2 regions of the Delftia sp. 60 genome follow, and region 2 is predicted to be linked to the other one. Evidence: riboswitches for the same ligand, from Rfam matches in the RefSeq annotation. Region 2 holds a riboswitch; the other holds the start of a gene.
The links. A riboswitch is a leader RNA that binds a small molecule or an ion and turns the genes downstream of it on or off. The one in region 2 is predicted to bind S-adenosylhomocysteine.
Positions count from the first base shown of each region.

Region 1 (10,489 bases), 5.9 Mb from region 2:
GGCGAAATCGGGATTGGAGGGAGTGTCGGAACTCTCTTCGGGCGAAGCCGGTTCGGAGGGCCTGGCATCCGCGGATCTGCTGGCAGGCGGCGTGGCCCGCGAGGCGCGGCTGCTGCGCTTGCCTGCTGAGGGAACGGCCGCAGGCGTATGGCCTTCAGCCATGGCCTCGGCACCTGCTGCACCAGCAGAACCTGCCATCAGGGCGCCGGACTCGGCATCGGTTTCGGCCACGGGAGCCGGTGCGCAGCCAGCCAGGGTGGCGGTGATGGCACACATGGCCAGCCAGCGCCAATGCAGGCGTCGAAAATTACGATCCATGGGCAAAAACCTCCAGGGAACGCCTGACCGTTCCCAAGTTCTAGAGGGCCGCCCGGGGCCGGCGCAGTGGCTGCGCGCTCAAAGGCCCAATCGATCGCAGATTTCCAGCGTGGCGACGCTCTGGTTCATCGTATAGAAGTGCAGCCCGGGAGCGCCCTGGCTGCGCAACTGCTCGCATAGACGGGACACGACATCGAGGCCGAAGGCGCGAATGGACGCCGTGTCATCTCCGTAAGCCTGCAGACGCAGGCGGATCCAGCGCGGGATCTCGGCGCCGCAGGCGTCCGAGAAGCGCATCAGCTGCGTAGAGCTGGTGATGGGCATGATGCCGGGAACAACCGGTGCATCAAGCCCCATGCCGCGCGCCGCATCAACGAAACGGCAGTAGGCGTCGGCATTGTAGAAATATTGGGTGATCGCGGAATCCGCGCCAGCGCGCACTTTAGCCGCAAACGCTTCCAGATCGGAATGTGGGGATTTCGCCTGCGGGTGGACCTCGGGGTAGGCTGCCACCTCGATGTGGAACCAGTCGCCGAACTCGCGGCGGATGAATTCCACGAGGTCGCTGGCGTACTGGAATTCACCGCCCAGGCCGTAGCCGCTGGGCAGGTCGCCGCGCAGCGCAACGATGCGGCGCACGCCCATGGCCTTGAGCTCCTGCAGCTCGGCACGCACCTTGTCGTGCGTGGCGCCCACGCAGGAGAAATGCGATGCCGCGCTGACGCCTTCGCTCTGGATGTCACGCACCATGTTGAAGGTGCCGGCCTGCGTGGAGCCGCCCGCGCCATAGGTGACGGAGCAGAACTGGGGCTTGCGCGCATAGAGGTTCTTGCGCACCTGCACATGCTTGGCCGCCCCTTCGGGCGTCTTGGTCGGGAAGAATTCGAAGCTGATCGGAAAGCTCATGTAAGACTCACTGCTCAGTGTTTCATTCGTTGCGTTTGCGCAGCTTGGCGCGGCCCGGTCCGGGCACGCCGAACTCGGTGCTGGTGTCGATCACACGCTCGTTGCGCTGCTCGCGCAGCACGGTGCGGGACACGCGCTTGGGCGCGGCCGGCTTAGGCGCGGCTTTCACGGCCGAACGGGGCTCGTCGTCGTCCTGCGTTTCAGGCTGTGCAGGCTCCTTCACCACGGCCGCCTGCTGGGCATGCACGAAGAATTCGCGGTTGCCGTCACCGCCTTCGATGGCCGACTCCATCCAGCCCTTGACCTCCAGGCCCAGCTCGCCCAGGCAGGTGCGGATGCGCTGCTCCACCTCGGTGAACAGGGCCGCATCGCGCACGATGCCGCCCTTGCCGACCTGGCCCGGCTGCAGTTCGAACTGCGGCTTGACCAGCATCAGCAGCTGGCCGTGCGGCTTGAGCAGGCGCGTGACGGCCGGCAGCACCAGGGTCAGCGAGATGAAGGACAGATCGCCCGTGACGAAGTCGAACTGCGGCGTGATGTCCACGTCGGCAAACTCGGCGCGGCGGCGGCGCTGCGTGGCCACCGTGCCTTCCTCCCGGGCCTTGCCCTTGGCCGCGCGCTCGGCCTTGAAGGCCTCGATCTCTTTTTCCTTGGCGTCGTCGCTGTCGTCGTAGTCTTCATCGACCAGACCGCCGTTGCGCATCCAGGCATAGGGCGCCACGGGCTGGGTGTCGTTGTCGTCGGGATCTTCTTCCCAGCGTTCGGACAGCACTTCCTCGCAGGACTCCTGCAGGCCCTCGGCCGTCACCGCGCGGGCATTGACACCCTCGACGCAGATCACACGCACATCCGAGCGCAGCCGGTCGTGCAGCTGGCCATGGCCCACATCCACGCCGATGACCTGGGCGGCGCCCGCCTGCAGCAGGCAGTCGGTGAAACCGCCCGTGCTCTGGCCCACGTCCAGGCAGCGCAGGCCGTCCACCGACAGCTTGGTGGCCGCCAGCGCGCCTTCCAGCTTCAGCCCGCCGCGCGAGATGAACCGGGCCTCGGCCCCGTCCAGCAGCTGCAGCTCGGCACCCGCAGGAATCTCGTCGCCGTTCTTGGCAACCTTCTTCCAAGGCGTCAGCGGCGTCATGCGCCATTGCACGCCGCCCGCAATCAGCCGCTGCGCCTGCGAGCGCGTGGCCGCATGGCCGGCTTCCACCAAAAATACATCTGCGCGCATAGCGTCGCTCCAGGAAATCTCAGTTGACTAATGCCCGAAACCGGCGCGACCCAACTCAGGGACGCCAAGCAAGGGCCGCCCCGCAGCGAGGGCGTCGTCCCCCTCCTCCGCGAAGCGGATAGAGAGGGGGAAGGCGCGTCAGCGCCTCAGGGGGTGCTTAGTAGCGATAAGTTTCGGGCTTGTAGGGGCCCTGCTTGCTCACGCCGATATAGGCAGCCTGGCCGTCCGTCAGTTCGGTCAGCATGGCGCCGACCTTCTTCAGGTGCAGGCGGGCAACCTTCTCGTCCAGGATCTTGGGCAGCACGTAGACCTTGCCGACCTCGTAGGCATCGGGCTTGGTGAACAGCTCGATCTGGGCGATGGTCTGGTTGGCGAACGAGGCGCTCATCACGAAGCTGGGGTGGCCGGTGGCGCAACCCAGGTTCACCAGGCGGCCCTTGGCCAGCAGGATGATCTTCTTGCCGTCAGGGAAGGTGATGTGGTCCACCTGGGGCTTGATTTCTTCCCACTGGTACTGCTCGATGGAGGCGACGTCGATCTCGTTGTCGAAGTGGCCGATGTTGCAGACGATGGCTTCGTTCTTCATGGCCACCATGTGCTCGTGGCGGATGATGTCGCGGTTGCCGGTGGTGGTCACGAAGATGTCGGCCTTGTCGGCTGCCCACTCCATGGTCACGACCTTGTAGCCTTCCATGGCCGCCTGCAGGGCGTTGATGGGATCGATCTCGGTGACCCAGACCTGGGCCGACAGCGCGCGCAGCGCCTGGGCGCAGCCCTTGCCCACGTCGCCGTAGCCGGCCACCACGGCAACCTTGCCGGCGATCATCACGTCGGTGGCGCGCTTGATGCCGTCCACCAGCGATTCGCGGCAGCCGTAGAGGTTGTCGAACTTGCTCTTGGTGACCGAGTCGTTGACGTTGATGGCACGGAACTTCAGCGTGCCCTTGGCCGACATCTCGTTGAGGCGGTGCACGCCGGTCGTGGTCTCTTCGGTCACGCCGATGATGTGGGCGCTCTTGCGCGTGTACCAGGTGGGGTCCTGGGCCAGCTTGGCGCGGATGGCGGCGAAGGCGATCTTCTCTTCTTCGGAGGCGGGGTTGTCCAGCACGGACAGGTCCTTTTCGGCGCGCATGCCCAGGTGCAGCAGCATGGTGGCGTCGCCGCCGTCGTCCAGGATCATGTTGGGGCCTTCGCCTTCGGTGCCGGCGGCGCCGAATTCAAAGATGCGGTGGGTGTAGTCCCAGTAGTCGGCCAGCGATTCGCCCTTGATGGCGAACACGGGCGTGCCGGTTTCCGCGATGGCGGCAGCAGCGTGGTCCTGCGTCGAGAAGATGTTGCACGACGCCCAGCGCACTTCGGCGCCCAGGGCCTTGAGCGTCTCGATCAGCACGGCCGTCTGGATGGTCATGTGCAGCGAGCCGGTGATGCGCGCGCCCTTGAGGGGCTGGGCAGCGGCGAATTCCTCGCGCGTGGCCATCAGGCCGGGCATTTCGGTTTCGGCGATCAGGATTTCCTTGCGGCCCCAGGCAGCGAGGGAAATGTCAGCGATGGCCGTGTCGGCGGAAACGGGACGAACAGCAGCGTTCATGGTTTTCTCCAAAAGATGAATGAAAAACCACGTTCTGCGGGAGACGAAAAAAAGCTCACCGCACAGAAAGCGTGGGCGAGCGTCGTTGCAGGTATGACTCCGAGCCTCGCGACCACGCCTGATGTGTGGGGGCCGCTGCAACGCTCCTCGGAGAGGCGCCGATTATACCGATCCCGGGGATGCCTCACCGCCCAGCCCCACAAGCCGGTAGCCCACCTGCAGCTCGGTCACCAGGTGGCGCGGCTGGGCCGGCTCGTCCTCGATCTTCTGGCGCAGATTGGCCATGTGCACGCGCAGGTAGTGGGCGCGGCTCAGGTACTCGGGGCCCCAGACCTGCAGCAGCAGCTGGCGGTGGGTCATCACACGGCCCTGGGCGGCGATCAGGGCCGCCAGCAGGCGGAATTCGATGGGCGTGAGGTGCACCGGCTGCCCCGCGCGCCGCACCTCATGCGTGGCCAGGTCCACCTGCACCGGGCCGAAGTGCACCTTGCTGGACGCGGCGGTGCCGCCCGCCCCACCGGCGGCGCCCAGCTGCTGGCGGCGGCGCAGCATCACGCGCAGCCGGGCCAGCAGCTCGGGCACGCCGAAGGGCTTGACCAGGTAGTCGTCGGCGCCGGCATCCAATGCGGCCACCTTCTCGTCCTCACGCTCGCGCGCGGAGAGCACGAGCACGGGCACGGAGGACCACCCGCGCAGCTCGGTCAGGACCTGCTTGCCATCGGCGTCCGGCAGGCCCAGGTCGAGGATGACCAGGTCGGGCTGGCGGCTCGCGGCCTCGATCAGGCCGCGGCGCGCGCTGTCGGCCTCGAAGACCTGCCAGCCTTCGTCTTCCAGCACCAGGCGCACGAAGCGGCGGATGCCGGGGTCGTCCTCGATCATCAGGATGCGGTTGGCGGGCGTGCTCATGGAGTGCTTTCGTGCATGGCGGGACTCTAATCCAGCGCAGGCTGCTCGGGCACGGGAAAGCGCAGCGTGAAGATGGTGCCCGGGCCGGGCCGCGCGGCGGCAGCCTCGATGCGCCCGCCATGCGCCTCGACAATGCTGCGCACCAGCGCCAGGCCCAGGCCGATGCCCGAGACGGTGGACTCGGCCGTGCCGCGCGTGAAGGGCTCGAACAGCGTCTCCACCGGCAGGTGGGATGGCAGGCCCGGCCCGCCGTCGCGCACGGACAGCAGCAGTTCGCCATCCTGCACACACGCACTGATGGCCAGCGGCGTGCCGGCCGGCGTGTACTTGGCGGCGTTGTCCAGCAGATTGACCAGCACGCGCTCCATGAGCAGGGCATCGAGCTGCAGCAGCGGCAGGCTGGCGGGCACGTCGGTGCTCACGGGATGCTGGCCCAGGCGCGCGCGCATCTGGCGCAGCGCGCTGCCCACCACTTCGTCCAGCGGCAGCCATTCGCGCTGCAGGTGCACGCCGCCTTGCTGCAGGCGCGCCATGTCCAGCAGGTTCTCCACCAGGCGCTGCATGGCCTGCGCCTGGATGCGGACCTGCTCCAGCATGTCGGCCGCGCCGCCCGGCGGCACATGGCGCTGCGCGGCCTCGGCCGCGCCCAGGATGGTGGTCAGCGGGGTGCGCAGGTCGTGCGAGACGGCCGACAGCAGGGTGTTGCGCATGCGCTCGCCCTCCATGGCGATCTGGGTCTGCTGGGCCACGGCCACGAAGTGCTGGCGCTCCAGCGCCAGCGCCACCTGGCTGGCACAGGCCTCCAGCAGGCGCTGCTCCTCGGGCACCTCCAGGCGCTGCGGCGCGCGCAGCTGCAGCACCAGCACGCCGCGCATGCGCACGGGTGCGGCCAGCGGCACATAGCGGGCCGGTGCGGCCGGCAGCGTGTCCGTGCCCTGGCCGGCCTGCTGGCCATGGTCCATGGCCCAGCGCGCAATGCTGTCGTCCATGGGGCAGGGGCCGCCGCCGGCGGGGCGCAGGCGCTCGTCGGCATCGGGCAGCAGCAGCCCGGCCTGGGCGTCGAACACGCCCGAGACCGTGCGCAGCGCAATCTCCACCACCTGCTCCTGCGTGAGCGCGCCCGACAGGTCGCGCGCCAGCCGCGCCAGGGCGCCCGCGCGCCGCTCGCGCTCGGCCGCCACGCGCGCCTCGTGGCGCAGCCGCGCCATGAGCTGGCCGCAGACCAGGGCCACGCCCAGCATCAGCACGAAGGTGAACAGGTACTGCGTGTCGTTGACATGGAAGGATCCGCGCGGAGGCACGAAGAAAAAGTCGAAGCACAGTACCGACAGCAGCGCCGCCCAGGCGCCCGGGCCACGCCCCCAGCGCAACGAAGACAGCACGACGATGAGCAGGAACAGCATCACCACGTTGGCCGGGTCGAAGATGCGCAGCAGCTGCTCGGCCAGCACCGTGGCGGTCAAGCAGGCCAGGGTCACGCCGGCATAGCCCTTCCAGGGCAGCGGCCTGCGCCGCAGCGGTGCGGCAGGCGCGGCCTCGGTCCGGGCCGCGCTGGAGCCCCCGGAGAGCACCAGCACGTCGATGTCGGGATGCAGCTGGACGATGCGGTCAGGCAGGCTGCGGCCCCACCAGCGCCAGGGCGACCATGCCGGGCGCGGCGGCTGGGCCAGTACCAGGCGGCTGGCGTTGCGCTCGCGCGCGAAGGCAACCAGGGCCTCGGCCACATCGGCGCCCGGCAGCGTGGCCGTCTCGGCCCCCAGGCGCGCGGCCAGGGCCAGGGTCTTGAGCACGGCGGCCTGCACGCTGCGTGGGCGGTGCTGGCGCTGGGGCGCGTCCACGTAGACCACCATCCAGTCCGCATCGAGCCGGCGCGCCATGCGCGCGACCTGGCGCACCAGGGCGTCGTCGCCCGCGTGTCCTGCCACCGCCACCAGCAGGCGCTCACGCGCAGGCCAGACCGTGCCTATGGAGCGCTCGCGCCGGTAGTCGCGCATGTCCTCGTCCACGCGATCGGCCGTGCGGCGCAGCGCCAGCTCGCGCAGCGCCAGCAGGTTGCCGCGCCTGAAGAAGTTGCGCGAGGCCCGCTCGGCCTGCTCCAGCATGTAGACCTTGCCGTCCTTCAACCGGCGCAGCAGTTCGTCGGGCGAGATGTCGACGACGATGACCTCGTCGGCATCGTCGAAGATCTGATCGGGCACGGTCTCGCGCACCGTGATGCCCACGATGCCGCCCACCACGTCGTTCAGGCTTTCCAGGTGCTGCACGTTGATCGTGGTCCAGACATCGATGCCTGCGTCCAGCAGCTCCTGCACGTCCTGCCAGCGCTTGGGATGGCGCGAACCCGGCGCATTGCTGTGCGCCAGTTCATCGAGCAGCAGCACGCGCGGCCGCCGCGCGAGCGCCGCATCCAGGTCGAACTCGCGCAGCGTCCGCCCCTGGTGCGGCAGCTCGCGCAGCGGCAGCTGCTCCAGGCCATGCAGCTGCTGCGCCGTTTCCTTGCGGCCATGGGTTTCCACGAGTCCCACCAGAACCTCGCGGCCCCCCTGGCGTTCGCGCTGGGCGGCGGCCAGCATGGCGTAGGTCTTGCCCACGCCTGCATTCGATCCGAAGTAGATGCGCAGCTTGCCCCGTCCCTCCTGCGCCCGCTCATGGCGCAGGCGCGCGACCAGGGCGTCGGGATCGGGGCGCGGCAGACCGGGCGGCGCCGGCTCGGCAGAGGACGAAATGGGCATGGTTCTCAGCCTAGCACCAGAGCGTGCTCCCACACTAGAACGCCGCCGACAGCGACAGCACCCAGCCGCTGCGGCCCAGGCTTTGCATCTGGCCCGCCGCGTTGGCCGCGCGGTAGTAGCGCGTGTCGGCCGAGGTGCCTGCCCAGGCCAGCGTGGCCGTCCATGGGCCCCAGCTGCGGGCCAGCGAGACGCGCCAGTCGGCATACGACAGTTCGCTGTAGTTGCGCACCTGCGTGTGGCCGGCATGCAGGCCCAGCACGGCCCAGTCGCCCAGAGGATGCTGGTAGTTCAGGTCCAGATAGCTGCTGCCGCGTGAGCTGCCGCTGCCGGGAAGCGCCTCTGCAAAGGCCGTGGCCGCCGTGCTGTCGCGCAGCCCGAAGTAAGGCGTGAGCGCCAGCGACCATTTGGCGCTGAAGCCGCCGTTGGTGACGCCCAGATAGGCCTCGGTGGTGTCGTAGCGCACGCCGCCGCTGCCATCCCCGCGGGGCACGCGCGCGCCGGGGTAGTTGTAGTGCAGCAGGCCGATGTCGCCCGTCCAGCCCGGCAGCAGCTCGGTACGCCAGCCGCCGTACAGGTCCAGCTCCAGCGCGCGGCCATCCAGATAGCTGTGGCGCGACACGCTGGAGCCGGACACGCCCAGGTAGGCGCCCCGCGGCAGCGACAGCTCCAGCCCGCCCTGCAGCGCCGGCCCCATCCAGCTTTGCGAGATGCCACGGAAACGATAGTCGCTGAGCAGCGTCACGCTGCCGGTGAGGGCGTAGGCGGGTGCGGGCGATTCCTGGGCAGCGGCGCTGGCAGCGCTGACGGGGGAGGTCTCGGCCTGCGCATGGCAGGATGCGGCCGCCAGCGACAGCAGTGCGGCCAGGGAGAAACGGGGGACGGCACCAGCGGCCGCCATGGAGGGAACGGATTTCATCTTGGTTTTCTTGAAGAGAAGAGCAAAACGGGGCCTGCCCGGCCGGGCAGGCGGGCCGCACAGGGTCACGCCAGGTTCAGAGCCACCAGCAGCATGTCGATCAGCTTGATGCCGATGAAGGGAACGACCAGGCCTCCCAGTCCGTAGACCAGCAGGTTGCGCCGCAGCAGGGCCGAGGCGCCGATGGCACGGTAGGGCACGCCACGCAAGGCCAGCGGGATCAGCACGATGATGATCAGCGCGTTGAAGATCACGGCACTCAGGATGGCCGAGCCCGGGCTGGCCAGCCCCATGACGTTGAGCGCCGACAGCTGCGGATAGGTGCCCACGAAGGCGGCCGGGATGATGGCGAAATACTTGGCCACGTCGTTGGCCACGCTGAAGGTGGTCAGCGCGCCGCGCGTCATCAGCATCTGCTTGCCGGTCTCCACGACCTCGATGAGCTTGGTCGGGTTGCTGTCCAGGTCCACCATGTTGCCGGCTTCCTTGGCCGCCTGGGTGCCGCTGTTCATGGCCACGGCCACGTCGGCCTGGGCCAATGCGGGCGCGTCATTGGTGCCGTCGCCGGTCATGGCCACCAGGCGGCCTGCGGCCTGGTGTTCGCGGATCAGGCGCAGCTTGTCCTCGGGCGTGGCTTCGGCCAGGTAGTCGTCCACGCCGGCCTCGGCCGCAATGGCCGCCGCCGTGAGCGGGTTGTCGCCCGTGATCATCACGGTCTTGATGCCCATGCGGCGCAGCTCGGCAAAGCGTTCGCGTATGCCGTGCTTGACCACGTCCTTGAGCTCGATCACGCCCAGCACGCGGGCACCGTCGGCCACGACCAGCGGCGTACTGCCGCGCCGCGACACATCCTCCACCACCTTGAGCATGGCGGGCGGGAACTTGCCGCCCATGGCTTCAACGTGGCGGCGCACGGCGTCGGCCGCGCCCTTGCGCAGGCTGCGCGTGGCGCCGTCCGGCTGCGGCATGTCCACGCCGCTCATGCGCGTCTGGGCCGTGAAGGGCACGAAGACGGCATGCAGGGTTGCCAGGTCACGCTCGCGCAGGCCATGCATTTCCTTGGCAAGCACGACCACGCTGCGGCCTTCAGGCGTCTCGTCGGCCAGCGAAGCCAGCTGCGCCGCATCCACCAGCTGCGCGGCCGTCACGCCGGGCGCGGGCAGGAACTCGCTGGCCTGGCGGTTGCCCAGCGTGATGGTGCCGGTCTTGTCCAGCAGCAGCACGTCCACGTCGCCGGCCGCCTCCACGGCGCGGCCCGAGGTGGCGATCACGTTGGCCTGCATCATGCGGCTCATGCCCGCCACGCCAATGGCCGACAGCAGGCCGCCGATGGTGGTCGGGATCAGGCACACCAGCAGGGCGATCAGCACCGTCAGTCCCACGACCTGGCCGCTGCCCGTCAGCTCCACCGCAAAGGACGAATAGGGCCGCAGCGTAACGATGACCAGCAGGAACAGCAGCGTCAGCCCGACCAGCAAAATGGTCAGCGCCAGCTCGTTGGGCGTCTTGTGGCGGCGGGCCGACTCCACCATGGAGATCATGCGGTCGAGGAAGGACTCACCGGGATTGACGGTGATCTGCACCACCAGCCAGTCCGACAGCACGCGCGTGCCGCCGGTGACCGAAGAGAAGTCGCCGCCGGCCTCGCGGATCACGGGGGCCGATTCGCCGGTGATGGCGCTCTCGTCCACCGAGGCCACGCCCTCGATCACGGTGCCGTCCAGCGGCACGGTGTCGCCGGCCTCCACCAGCACCCACATGCCCGAACGCAGTTCTTCGGCACCCACGGGATGCCAGCGGCTCTGGTAGTTGGCCTGCTCCAGCTTCTTGGCGACGGTGCTGCGCTTCATGCTGCGCAGGCTGGCGGCCTGGGCGCGGCTGCGCCCCTCGGCCAGCGC
Region 1 covers NZ_PEFD01000001.1:6,283,758-6,294,246, forward strand. Annotated here, with positions in the region: gene CLV01_RS28220 (septal ring lytic transglycosylase RlpA family protein) at 1-318, opposite strand, end outside; gene metF (methylenetetrahydrofolate reductase [NAD(P)H]) at 397-1,224, opposite strand; gene CLV01_RS28230 (TlyA family RNA methyltransferase) at 1,247-2,449, opposite strand; gene ahcY (adenosylhomocysteinase) at 2,607-4,037, opposite strand; S-adenosyl-L-homocysteine riboswitch at 4,108-4,192, opposite strand; gene CLV01_RS28240 (response regulator) at 4,200-4,943, opposite strand; gene CLV01_RS28245 (sensor histidine kinase) at 4,970-7,675, opposite strand; gene CLV01_RS28250 (TorF family putative porin) at 7,710-8,573, opposite strand; gene kdpB (potassium-transporting ATPase subunit KdpB) at 8,657-10,489, opposite strand, start outside.
Region 1: linked by a shared signal. The riboswitch ahead of ahcY (adenosylhomocysteinase) and the one ahead of metH (methionine synthase) in region 2 are both predicted to bind S-adenosylhomocysteine.

Region 2 (10,489 bases):
TGGGGCTGGGACACGCGCACGGACAGCGCCAAGTACATCCTCTACTACGTCTGCGTGGCCCTGCTGATCGGCGCCATCGTGCTGTGCCGCTGGATTCAGACCGGCAAGGTGGGCACCCTGCTGCTGGCCATGCGCGACAAGGAAGACCGCGTGCGCTTTTCCGGCTACGACGTGGCCAACTTCAAGGTCTTCGTGTTCTGCCTGGCCGCTGCGCTGTCGGGCGTGGGCGGCGCGCTGTTCACGCTGCAGGTGGGCTTCATGTCGCCCAGCTTCGTGGGCATCGTGCCCTCCATCGAAATGGTGATCTACGCCGCCGTGGGCGGGCGCATGAGCCTGGTGGGCGCCGTGTACGGCACGCTGCTGGTCAACGCGGGCAAGACCTATTTCTCGGAGAGCTTCCCGGACCTGTGGCTGTTCCTCATGGCGGGCCTGTTCATCGGCGTGACCATGGCCTTCCCGATGGGGCTGGCCGGCCTGTGGGAAAGCCGCATCGTTCCGTGGTGGAACAGCCGCCGCAAGGGCACGGCACCTGGCGCAGCGCCTGCCGCAGCGCAGGTAGCCCAGGCAGCACCTGCCCCGGCCCCGGCCGCCACCAAGCCCACGTCCGCCCTGTCCGAAGGCATGGGCCGCCAGGGCGCCTGAACCACAGCGGGAGCACACCATGAGCAATACCGACTTCACGCTGGCCGTGGAAGACCTGACGGTCTCCTTCGACGGCTTCAAGGCCATCGACGCGCTGAACCTGTACATCGACAAGAACGAGCTGCGCGTCATCATCGGCCCCAACGGCGCGGGCAAGACCACGCTGCTGGACCTGATCTGCGGCAAGACCCGCGCCACGGCCGGCAGCATCAAGTTCAAGAACGAGGAACTCACGCGCATGGCCGAGCACAAGCGCGTGCGCCTGGGGATCGGGCGCAAGTTCCAGACGCCGTCCATCTACGAGAACCTCTCGGTCTTCCAGAACCTGGAGGTCTCCTACCCGCAAGGCCGCTCGGTCTTCGGCGCGCTGGCCTTCAAGTGCACGGAGGCGGTGCGCGATCGCGTGCAGGCCGTGGCCGCCGACATCGGCCTGGACGAGCGCCTGGACACCGAGGCCGGCCTGCTCAGCCATGGCCAGAAGCAGTGGCTGGAGATCGGCATGCTGCTCATGCAGGAGCCCGAGCTGCTGATGCTGGACGAGCCCATCGCCGGCATGAGCGCCCGCGAGCGCGAACTGACGGCCGAACTGCTGCAGCGCATCTGCAAGAACCGCTCCGTCATCGTCATCGAGCACGACATGGAGTTCGTCGCGCGCATCGCGCACAAGGTCACCGTCATGCACCAGGGAAAGATCCTCGCCGAGGGTCCCATGGACAAGGTGCAGGCCGACCCCAAGGTCATCGACGTCTACCTCGGCCACTGAGGCACGCACAAGGAATTCACATGCTGCAAGTCAAGGATCTGTACGTGGCCTATGGCCAGAGCGAGGCGCTGCACGGCATCAGCTTCGAGGGCCGCGAGAACGAAACCGTGGCCATCATGGGCCGCAACGGCATGGGCAAGACCACGCTGTTCAAAAGCCTGATGGGCGTCATGCCCGCCAAGAGCGGCCAGATCACCGTGGCCGGCCAGGACGTCACGAAGGACGAGAGCTTCCGGCGCGTGGCCAAGGGCATTGCCTACGTGCCCCAGGGCCGCATGATCTTCCCCACGCTGACCGTGGAAGAGAACATACAGACGGGCCTGGAGAACGCGAAGACGCGCCAGGTGCCCGACGACATCTACGCCCTGTTCCCCGTGCTCTGGGACATGCGCCGGCGCAAGGGCGGCAACCTCTCGGGCGGGCAGCAGCAGCAGCTGGCCATTGCGCGCGCCCTGGTCACCGACCCCAAGGTGCTGCTGCTGGACGAGCCCACCGAGGGCATACAGCCTTCCATCATCAAGGACATCGCCAAGGCGCTCAACGAGATCCGCAAGCTGCGCCGCATCACCATCGTGGTCAGCGAGCAGGTGCTTTCCTTCGCCATGGATGTGGCCGACCGGCTGTTCGTCATCGAGGGCGGGCGCCTGGTCCATGAGACGGCCAGAGCAGATACCGACGAGCAGCGCATCAAGTCCTACCTCTCCGTCTGATCCGTTTTTTCCCACTGCCATCGCAAGGAGCACACCATGGCCGAAACCCTGATCAAGGTCGATCTCAACCAGTCCCCCTACGACAACCCGCAGGTGCACAACCGCTGGCATCCCGACATCCCCATGGCGGTCTGGGTGGAGCCGGGCGCGGAGTTCAAGCTGGAGACCTATGACTGGACCGGCGGCGCCATCAAGAACGACGACAGCGCCGAAGACGTGCGCGACGTGGACCTGTCCACCGTCCACTTCCTGTCCGGCCCCGTGGGCGTCAAGGGCGCGCAGCCCGGCGACCTGCTGGTGGTGGACCTGCTGGACATCGGCGCGCGCGACGACAGCCTCTGGGGCTTCAACGGCTTTTTCTCCAAGCAAAATGGCGGCGGCTTCCTGGACGAGCATTTCCCGCTGGCCCAGAAATCCATCTGGGACTTCCACGGCATGTTCACCAAGAGCCGCCACATCCCCGGCGTCAACTTCGCAGGCCTCATCCACCCGGGCCTGATCGGCTGCCTGCCCGACCCCAAGATGCTGGCCAGCTGGAATGAGCGCGAGACCGGCCTCATCGCCACCGACCCCGACCGCATTCCCGGCCTGGCCAACCCGCCCAACGCCACCACCGCCCACATGGGCCAGATGCAGGGCGAGGCGCGCGACAAGGCCGCCGCCGAAGGCGCACGCACCGTGCCGCCGCGCGAGCACGGCGGCAACTGCGACATCAAGGACCTCTCGCGCGGCTCGCGCGTGTTCTTCCCCGTCTACGTGGACGGCGCGGGCCTGAGCGTGGGCGACCTGCACTTCAGCCAGGGCGATGGCGAGATCACCTTCTGCGGCGCCATCGAGATGGCGGGCTGGGTGCACATGAAGGTCTCGCTGATCAAGGGCGGCATGGCCAAGTACGGCATCAAGAACCCCATCTTCAAGCCCAGCCCCATGACGCCCAACTACAAGGACTACCTGATCTTCGAAGGCATCTCGGTGGACGAAAAGGGCAAGCAGCACTACCTGGACGTGACCGTGGCCTACCGCCAGGCCTGCCTGAACGCCATCGAGTACCTGAAGAAATTCGGCTACAGCGGCGCCCAGGCCTACTCGCTGCTGGGCACGGCGCCCGTGCAGGGCCACATCAGCGGCGTGGTGGACGTGCCCAATGCCTGCGCCACGCTGTGGCTGCCCACGGAGATCTTCGACTTCGACATCAATCCCACGGCCGAGGGTCCACAGAAGATCATCACGGGCGGGGTGGACCTGCCCATCGCCCAGGACAAGTAAGCCCGGCATACGACACCCGCCATCCACCATCCGCCAGAGGCCGCCCATGCCCACCTATGACTACCACTGCACCGCATGCGGCGGCTTCGACGCGCTGCGCAGCCTCTCGCAGCGCAACGAGCCCGCGCCCTGCCCCAGCTGCGAGGCGGCCTCGCCCCGCGTCTTCGTCAGCGCCCCGCGCCTGGCCTGCACCAGCCCCGAGCAGCGCCGCGCCCACGATACCAACGAGCGCGCCCGGCACGAGCCCAGGCGCTCACGCGATGTGGCCGAGGGCAGCTACGCGCGCATGCGCCACCCCTCGGGCTGCGGCTGCTGCAGCGGCGCCAGCAAGCGCGGCTCCACGGTCACGGCGCCCAACGGCGCCAAGACCTTCCCGACCAAGCGGCCCTGGATGATCAGCCACTGACTGCCGCCCCTGCGCCGCACCGATGCAAAAAAGGCCCGCGACGCGGGCCTTTGTCCTGCCTGGCCGTCCCGCTCAATGCACGGCGCCGATGAAGCCCGCCAGCTCCGGCGTCTGCGGGTTGGCGAACAGCTGCTTGGCCGGGCCGCTTTCGTGGATCAGGCCCTGGTGCATGAACACCAGCTGGTCGCCCACGTCGCGGGCAAAGCGCATCTCGTGCGTGACCATGATCAGCGTCATGCCCTCGGCGGCGAGCTGCTTGACCACGGCCAGCACCTCGTTGACCAGCTCCGGGTCCAGGGCCGAGGTGATCTCGTCGCACAGCAGCACCTTGGGCTGCATGGCCAGCGCGCGTGCAATCGCCACGCGCTGCTGCTGGCCGCCGCTGAGCTGGTCGGGGTAGCTGTCGTACTTGTCGCCCAGGCCGACCTTGGCCAGCATCTGGCGCGCCAGCGCCGCCGCCTCGGGCTTTTTCACGCCCTTGACCACGGTGGGCGACAGGGCCACGTTCTCGCCCGCCGTCAGGTGGGGGAACAGGTTGAACTGCTGGAACACCATGCCCACGTTCAGGCGCAGCGCGCGCAGCTGGGCGGGCGAGGGCGCGCTGCCCTCCGAGCCCTTGAGCACGGCGTCGTCCACCACGATCTGGCCGGACTGGATGGCCTCCAGCCCGTTGATGGAGCGCAGCAGCGTGCTCTTGCCCGAGCCGCTGCGGCCGATGATGGCGACCACCTGGCCGCTGTCCACGCTCAGGTCCACGCCCTTGAGCACATGGTTGTTGCCGTAATGCTTGTGAACGGCGCGCACATCAACGAGCGGCATAGAGTTTCTTCTCCAGATGGGATGCGTAGAGGGACAGGGGCCAGCACAGCAGGAAGTAGCCTGCGGCGACCAGGCCGTAGATGAGGAAGGGCTGGAAGGTGGCGTTGGCCAGCATGGAGCCGAGCTTGGTCAGCTCGCTGAAGCCGATGATCGAGGCCACGGCCGTGCCCTTGATGATCTGTACCGAGAAGCCGACCGTGGGCGCTATCGACAGGCGCAGCGCCTGCGGCAGCACCACATGGCGCATCTGCTGCAGGTAGCCCATGGCCAGGCTGGACGAGGCTTCCCACTGGCCGCTGGGGATGGACTCCACGCAGCCGCGCCAGACCTCGGCCAGGTAGGCGCTGGTGTACAGCGTCAGGCCGATGGCGGCCGCCGTCCAGGGCGAGATGTCCAGGCCGGCCATGGACGAGCCGAAGAACACGATGAACATCTGCATCAGCAGCGGCGTGTTCTGGAAGGCCTGGATATAGGCCTTGGCCAGGCGGCGCAGGTTCTGGCTGCGGCCCACGCGGGCGAACAGCACCAGCAATCCGGTGGCGCCGCCCAGCACGAAGGCCAGCAGCGACAGCGCCAGCGTGGCCAGCAGGCCCTCGGCCAGCTTGGCCAGGATGGGCAGCAGGGGAATATCGGCAATCATGCGGCGTCTCCGGCAGTGGTTGCGGGTGCAGCAGGTGCAGCGGGCCGGGCTGCACGCGGCGTGCGGCGGCCCACCACGAAGCGCTGGCCTATCCAGGCCAGCAACTGGCGCAGTGCCAGGGCCAGCAAGAAGTACGCCGCCGTCACCACCAGGTAGGTCTCGAACGCGCGGAAGTTGCGCGACTGGATGAAGTTGGCGGCAAACGTCAGGTCTTGGGCGGCGATCTGCGAGACCACCGAGGTGCCCAGCATCACGATCACGATCTGGCTGCTCAGCGAGGGCCAGACCCGCTGCAGCGCAGGGCGCAGCACCACATGGCGGAAGACCGCCCAGCGGCCCATGCCCAGCGCGCCAGCGGCTTCCAGCTGGCCGCGCGGCGTCTCCTGGATGCCGGCGCGCACGATCTCGGTGATGTAGGCGCCCAGGTTGATCACCGTGGTCAGCAGGCAGGCCTGCCATTCGTTGATCTGCACGCCCAGCGAAGGCAGGCCGAAGAACACGAACATCAGCTGCACCAGGAAGGGCGTGTTGCGTATGCCCTCCACGTACACCTTGAACAGCCAGTGCAGCGGCGCAATGCGCCAGGCGCGGCTGACGCCGCCGGCCACGCCGATGGCGCCGCCCAGCACGGCGCCCGCCGCCGTCAGCGCCAGCGTGAAGCCTGCGCCCTGTGCCAGCAGGCCGCTGTAGTCGAACACGGCACCGAAGTCGAATTGATAGGCCATGGAAGGGTTTCCGGGAGCAGGGGCGCAGCGGTTACAGGGTGGCGGGCAGCGGCATCTTCATCCAGCGCTGGGACAGGTTGCCCAGGCGGCCGTCGGCCTTGAGCTTGGTGATGATGGCGTCCACCTTCTGCAGCAGCGCCGGCTCGCCCTTGGCCACGCCGATGTAGCAGGGCGTGTCCTCGACCGCGAACTTCACGTCCAGCTGGCGCAGCCTGGTGCGCTCGTTGACGGCGTTGGCCACGATGTTGCCCAGCGTCACCAGCTGCACCTGGCCCGTCAGATAGCTTTGCGCGGTGGCGTTGTTGTCCTCGTAGCGCTTGATGGTGGCCGAGGCCGGCGCCACCTGCGTGAGGGCCAGGTCCTCGGTGGAGCCGCGCGTCACGCCCACGGTCTTGCCGGCCAGGTCGGCAGGGGCCTTGATGCTCACGTCCTTGGGGCCGTAGACGCTCTTGGGGAAGGGCGCATAGGCCTGGGTGAAGTCGATCACCTTGGCGCGCTCGGCGTTCTTGCCCAGGCTGGAGATGACGATGTCGGCCTTGCCCGTGGTCAGGAAGGGGATGCGGTTGGTGCTGGTCACGGGCACCAGCTCCACCTTCACGCCCAGCTCCTGGGCCACCAGGGCCGCCATGTCGATGTCATAGCCCTGCAGCTTCAGGTCGGTGCCCAGCGAGCCGAAGGGCGGGAAGTCCTGCGGAATCGCCACGCGCAGCACGCCGGCCTTCTGGATGTTGGCCAGCATGTCGGCATGGGCTGCGCCGCCCAGGCCGGCAGCGGCCAGGGTGGCGGCCGCCAGGGCGGTGCGGATGAATGCGCGGCGGGGTGTCAGGGGGGAAGTCATGCGAAAGCTCCTTCGGAAGGTGGGGTGAGGCGAAAGGAAAGCGGGTCAGGGTCGGGCGCAGATGTATCAGGCGCTGTTGCGTCGGGCGCCGTCGCGTCGTCCGGTGTGTCGAGATCGATGCCGCTGCGCCTGGCGGCCGACAGCAGGTGGGCGCGCATGGCGCCCGCGGCACCCGGCGCATCGCCCGCGCAGACGGCCTGCACGATGGCGTCGTGCTCGCGCACGGGCTGGTCGTCGGCGCCGCTCCAGGCAAAGGGCAGGCGCAGGCTGTGGCTGATGGCCAGCTCCAGCTGGCGCGCCATGGCCACCAGGCCCGGGTTGCCCGACAGCTGGGCCAGCAGCAGGTGGAACTGCAGATCGGCGTCGGCGGCGGCCAGCAGGTCGCTGCGGGCGAGGGCATGGGCCAGCTGGGACTGGGTCCATTGCAGCTGGCGCAGGCCGCTGTCGTCGGCGCGCACGGCCGCCAGCGCGGCCCAGCCCGGCTCCAGCACGAGGCGCAGCTCGATCAGCTGGCGCGGCGACAGCGTGCCCAGCGCCGGGGTGGCATAGGCGCGGTGCATGCGTGCACGGCCGCTGTGCGGGCCGTTGATGCGCACGCCCTTGCCCGGCTGGATCTCGACCAGGCCCAGGGCCTCCAGCATGGACAGCGCCTCGCGCAGCGAAGCGCGGCTGATGCCCAGCTGCCGGGCCAGCTCGCGCTGCGGCGGCAGCTGGCTGCCGCCGGGGTAGTGGCCGCTCAGGATGTGCTGCTGCAGCGTCTGGGCCATCGAGATCGGAATGCTTTGCATGGGCTGGCGCGGGTGGAGGGTTTTGGCCTGACTGGTCAGACCACGTACCCAGCAGATAGCGAATTGCGTGCCAGATGCGAAAAAAGGAGCGTTGTCCTCAGGTGCTGCAAAGAAACCGGGGCGATGGGGTATCGACAATCCTTACCGAAGGCGGCGCTGGCGGCCCGCGCTGCCGCGCTTTGGTGCAGTGCCGCATGGCTTTGTGCAGGCCTGCCCCGAATGCGGGCGTAAAACCCGCACTGCAGGCCGCCGCCAGCCGCCGTAGAATCCCGGGCTTTGGCCCGAGGAGCGTTGCAGCGCGGCACCCGCCCATCCGTACACCGGATCGCGTGCCGCGTCAGGCTTGGGCCAGGTGCAGGTTCCCGGCCGGACCGCGCCCACGGTGCCAACGACGCTCACCTGTTGCCATGCCGTTTTTGCAGGTGAGCTTGATGTCGTCCTCTTTCACTCCCCCTCCCATGCGTCTGTCGGGCCTGGAGCCTGTTTCCATCGGCGAGGGCACGCTGTTCGTCAACGTGGGCGAGCGCACCAACGTCACGGGCTCCAAGGCCTTTGCGCGCATGATCCTCAACGAGCAGTACGAGGAAGCGCTGTCCGTGGCACGCCAGCAGGTGGAAAACGGCGCCCAGGTCATCGACGTGAACATGGACGAGGCCATGCTGGACAGCAAGGCCGCCATGGTGCGCTTCCTGAACCTCATCGCCTCCGAGCCCGACATCGCCAAGGTGCCGGTCATGGTGGACAGCTCCAAGTGGGAAGTCATCGAGGCCGGACTGCGCTGCCTGCAGGGCAAGGGCATCGTCAACTCCATCTCCATGAAGGAAGGCCTGGATGAATTCAAGCGCCAGGCCCGGCTGATCAGGCGCTACGGCGCGGCCGCCGTGGTCATGGCCTTCGACGAGAAGGGCCAGGCCGACACCTACCAGCGCAAGATCGAGATCTGCGAGCGCGCCTACCGCATCCTGGTGGACGAGGTGGGCTTCCCGCCCGAGGACATCGTCTTCGACCCCAACATCTTCGCCGTGGCCACCGGCATCGAGGAGCACGACAACTACGCCGTGGACTTCATCGAGGCCGTGCGCTGGATCAAGAAGAATCTGCCCGGCGCCAAGGTCTCAGGCGGCGTCTCCAACGTGAGCTTCAGCTTCCGCGGCAACGACCCCGTGCGCGAGGCCATCCACACCGTGTTCCTGTACCACGCCATCTCGGCGGGCATGGACATGGGCATCGTCAACGCCGGCATGGTCGGCGTCTATGACGACCTGGAGCCCCAGCTGCGCGAGCGCGTGGAAGACGTGGTGCTCAACCGCCGCCCTGACGCCGCCGAGCGCCTGCTGGAGATTGCCGACGCCGCCAAGGGCGCCGCCAAGGACGACAGCAAGAAGCTCGAATGGCGCGGCACGCCCGAGAACCCGAAGACCGTGGGCGAGCGCCTGTCGCACGCCCTGGTGCACGGCATCACCGACTTCATCGTCGTCGACACCGAAGAGGCCTACCAGCAGATCGTGGTGCAGGGCGGCGGCCGCCCGCTGCACGTGATCGAAGGCCCGCTCATGGACGGCATGAACATCGTGGGCGACCTGTTCGGCGCCGGCAAGATGTTCCTGCCCCAGGTGGTCAAGTCGGCGCGCGTGATGAAGCAGGCCGTGGCCCACCTCGTGCCCTACATCGAAGAGGAAAAGCGCCAGCAGGAAGCGGCGGGCCTGGACGTGTCCAGCAAGGGCAAGATCGTCATCGCCACCGTCAAGGGCGACGTGCACGACATCGGCAAGAACATCGTCACCGTGGTCCTGCAGTGCAACAACTTCGAGGTCATCAACATGGGCGTGATGGTGCCCTGCCATGAGATCCTGGCCCGGGCCAAGGCCGAGGGCGCGGACATCATCGGCCTGTCGGGCCTGATCACGCCCAGCCTCGAAGAGATGCAATACGTCGCCGGCGAGATGCACAAGGACGACTACTTCCGCATCAAGAAGATTCCGCTGCTGATCGGCGGCGCCACCTGCTCGCGCGTGCACACCGCCGTCAAGATCGCGCCCAAGTACGAAGGCCCCGTGGTCTACGTGCCCGATGCCTCGCGCAGCGTCAGCGTGGCCCAGAGCCTGCTGGGCGAGAACAAGGGCAACTACCTGGCCGAGATCCAGGCCGACTACGACAAGGTCCGCACCCAGCACGCCAACAAGAAGAAGACGCCGCTGTGGCCTCTGGCAAAGGCCCGCGCCAACGCCACGCCCGTGGACTTTTCCCAGGCCCCCGTGGCGCCGCGCGCCCTGGGCCGGCGCGTGTTCCGCAACTTCGACCTGGCCGAGATCGCCGAATACATCGACTGGGGCCCGTTCTTCCAGACCTGGGACCTGGCCGGCCCCTATCCGGCCATCCTCGACGACGAGATCGTCGGCGTCGAGGCGCGCAAGGTGCTGGCCGACGGCCAGGCCATGCTCAAGAAAATCATCGAAGGCCGCTGGCTGCAGGCCAACGGCGCCATCGGCCTGTTCCCTGCCAACCGCGTGGGCGATGACATCGAGTTCTATGCCGACGAGTCCCGCAGCCAGGTGCTGATGACCTGGTACGGCATGCGCCAGCAGACCGAAAAGCAGATGGTGGAAGGCCCGGATGGCCAGCCCGTGATGCGCCCCAGCCGCTGCCTGTCCGACTTCGTGGCCACCAAGGAATCGGGCATCCAGGACTACGCTGGCCTGTTCGCCGTCACGGCCGGCATCGGCGCCGAGAAGAAGGACAAGGAGTTCGACGACGCGCTGGACGACTACTCCGGCATCATGTTCAAGGCCCTGGCCGACCGCCTGGCCGAGGCCTTCGCCGAATGCCTGCACCAGCGCGTGCGAAAGGACCTGTGGGGCTATGCGCCCGACGAGGACCTCAGCAACGAAGCGC
Region 2 covers NZ_PEFD01000001.1:342,222-352,710, forward strand. Annotated here, with positions in the region: gene urtC (urea ABC transporter permease subunit UrtC) at 1-642, shown strand, start outside; gene urtD (urea ABC transporter ATP-binding protein UrtD) at 662-1,405, shown strand; gene urtE (urea ABC transporter ATP-binding subunit UrtE) at 1,426-2,115, shown strand; gene fmdA (formamidase) at 2,152-3,381, shown strand; gene CLV01_RS01515 (FmdB family zinc ribbon protein) at 3,428-3,787, shown strand; gene CLV01_RS01520 (amino acid ABC transporter ATP-binding protein) at 3,860-4,606, opposite strand; gene CLV01_RS01525 (amino acid ABC transporter permease) at 4,593-5,246, opposite strand; gene CLV01_RS01530 (amino acid ABC transporter permease) at 5,243-5,971, opposite strand; gene CLV01_RS01535 (transporter substrate-binding domain-containing protein) at 6,003-6,809, opposite strand; gene CLV01_RS01540 (FadR/GntR family transcriptional regulator) at 6,806-7,597, opposite strand; S-adenosyl-L-homocysteine riboswitch at 7,875-8,001, shown strand; gene metH (methionine synthase) at 8,056-10,489, shown strand, end outside.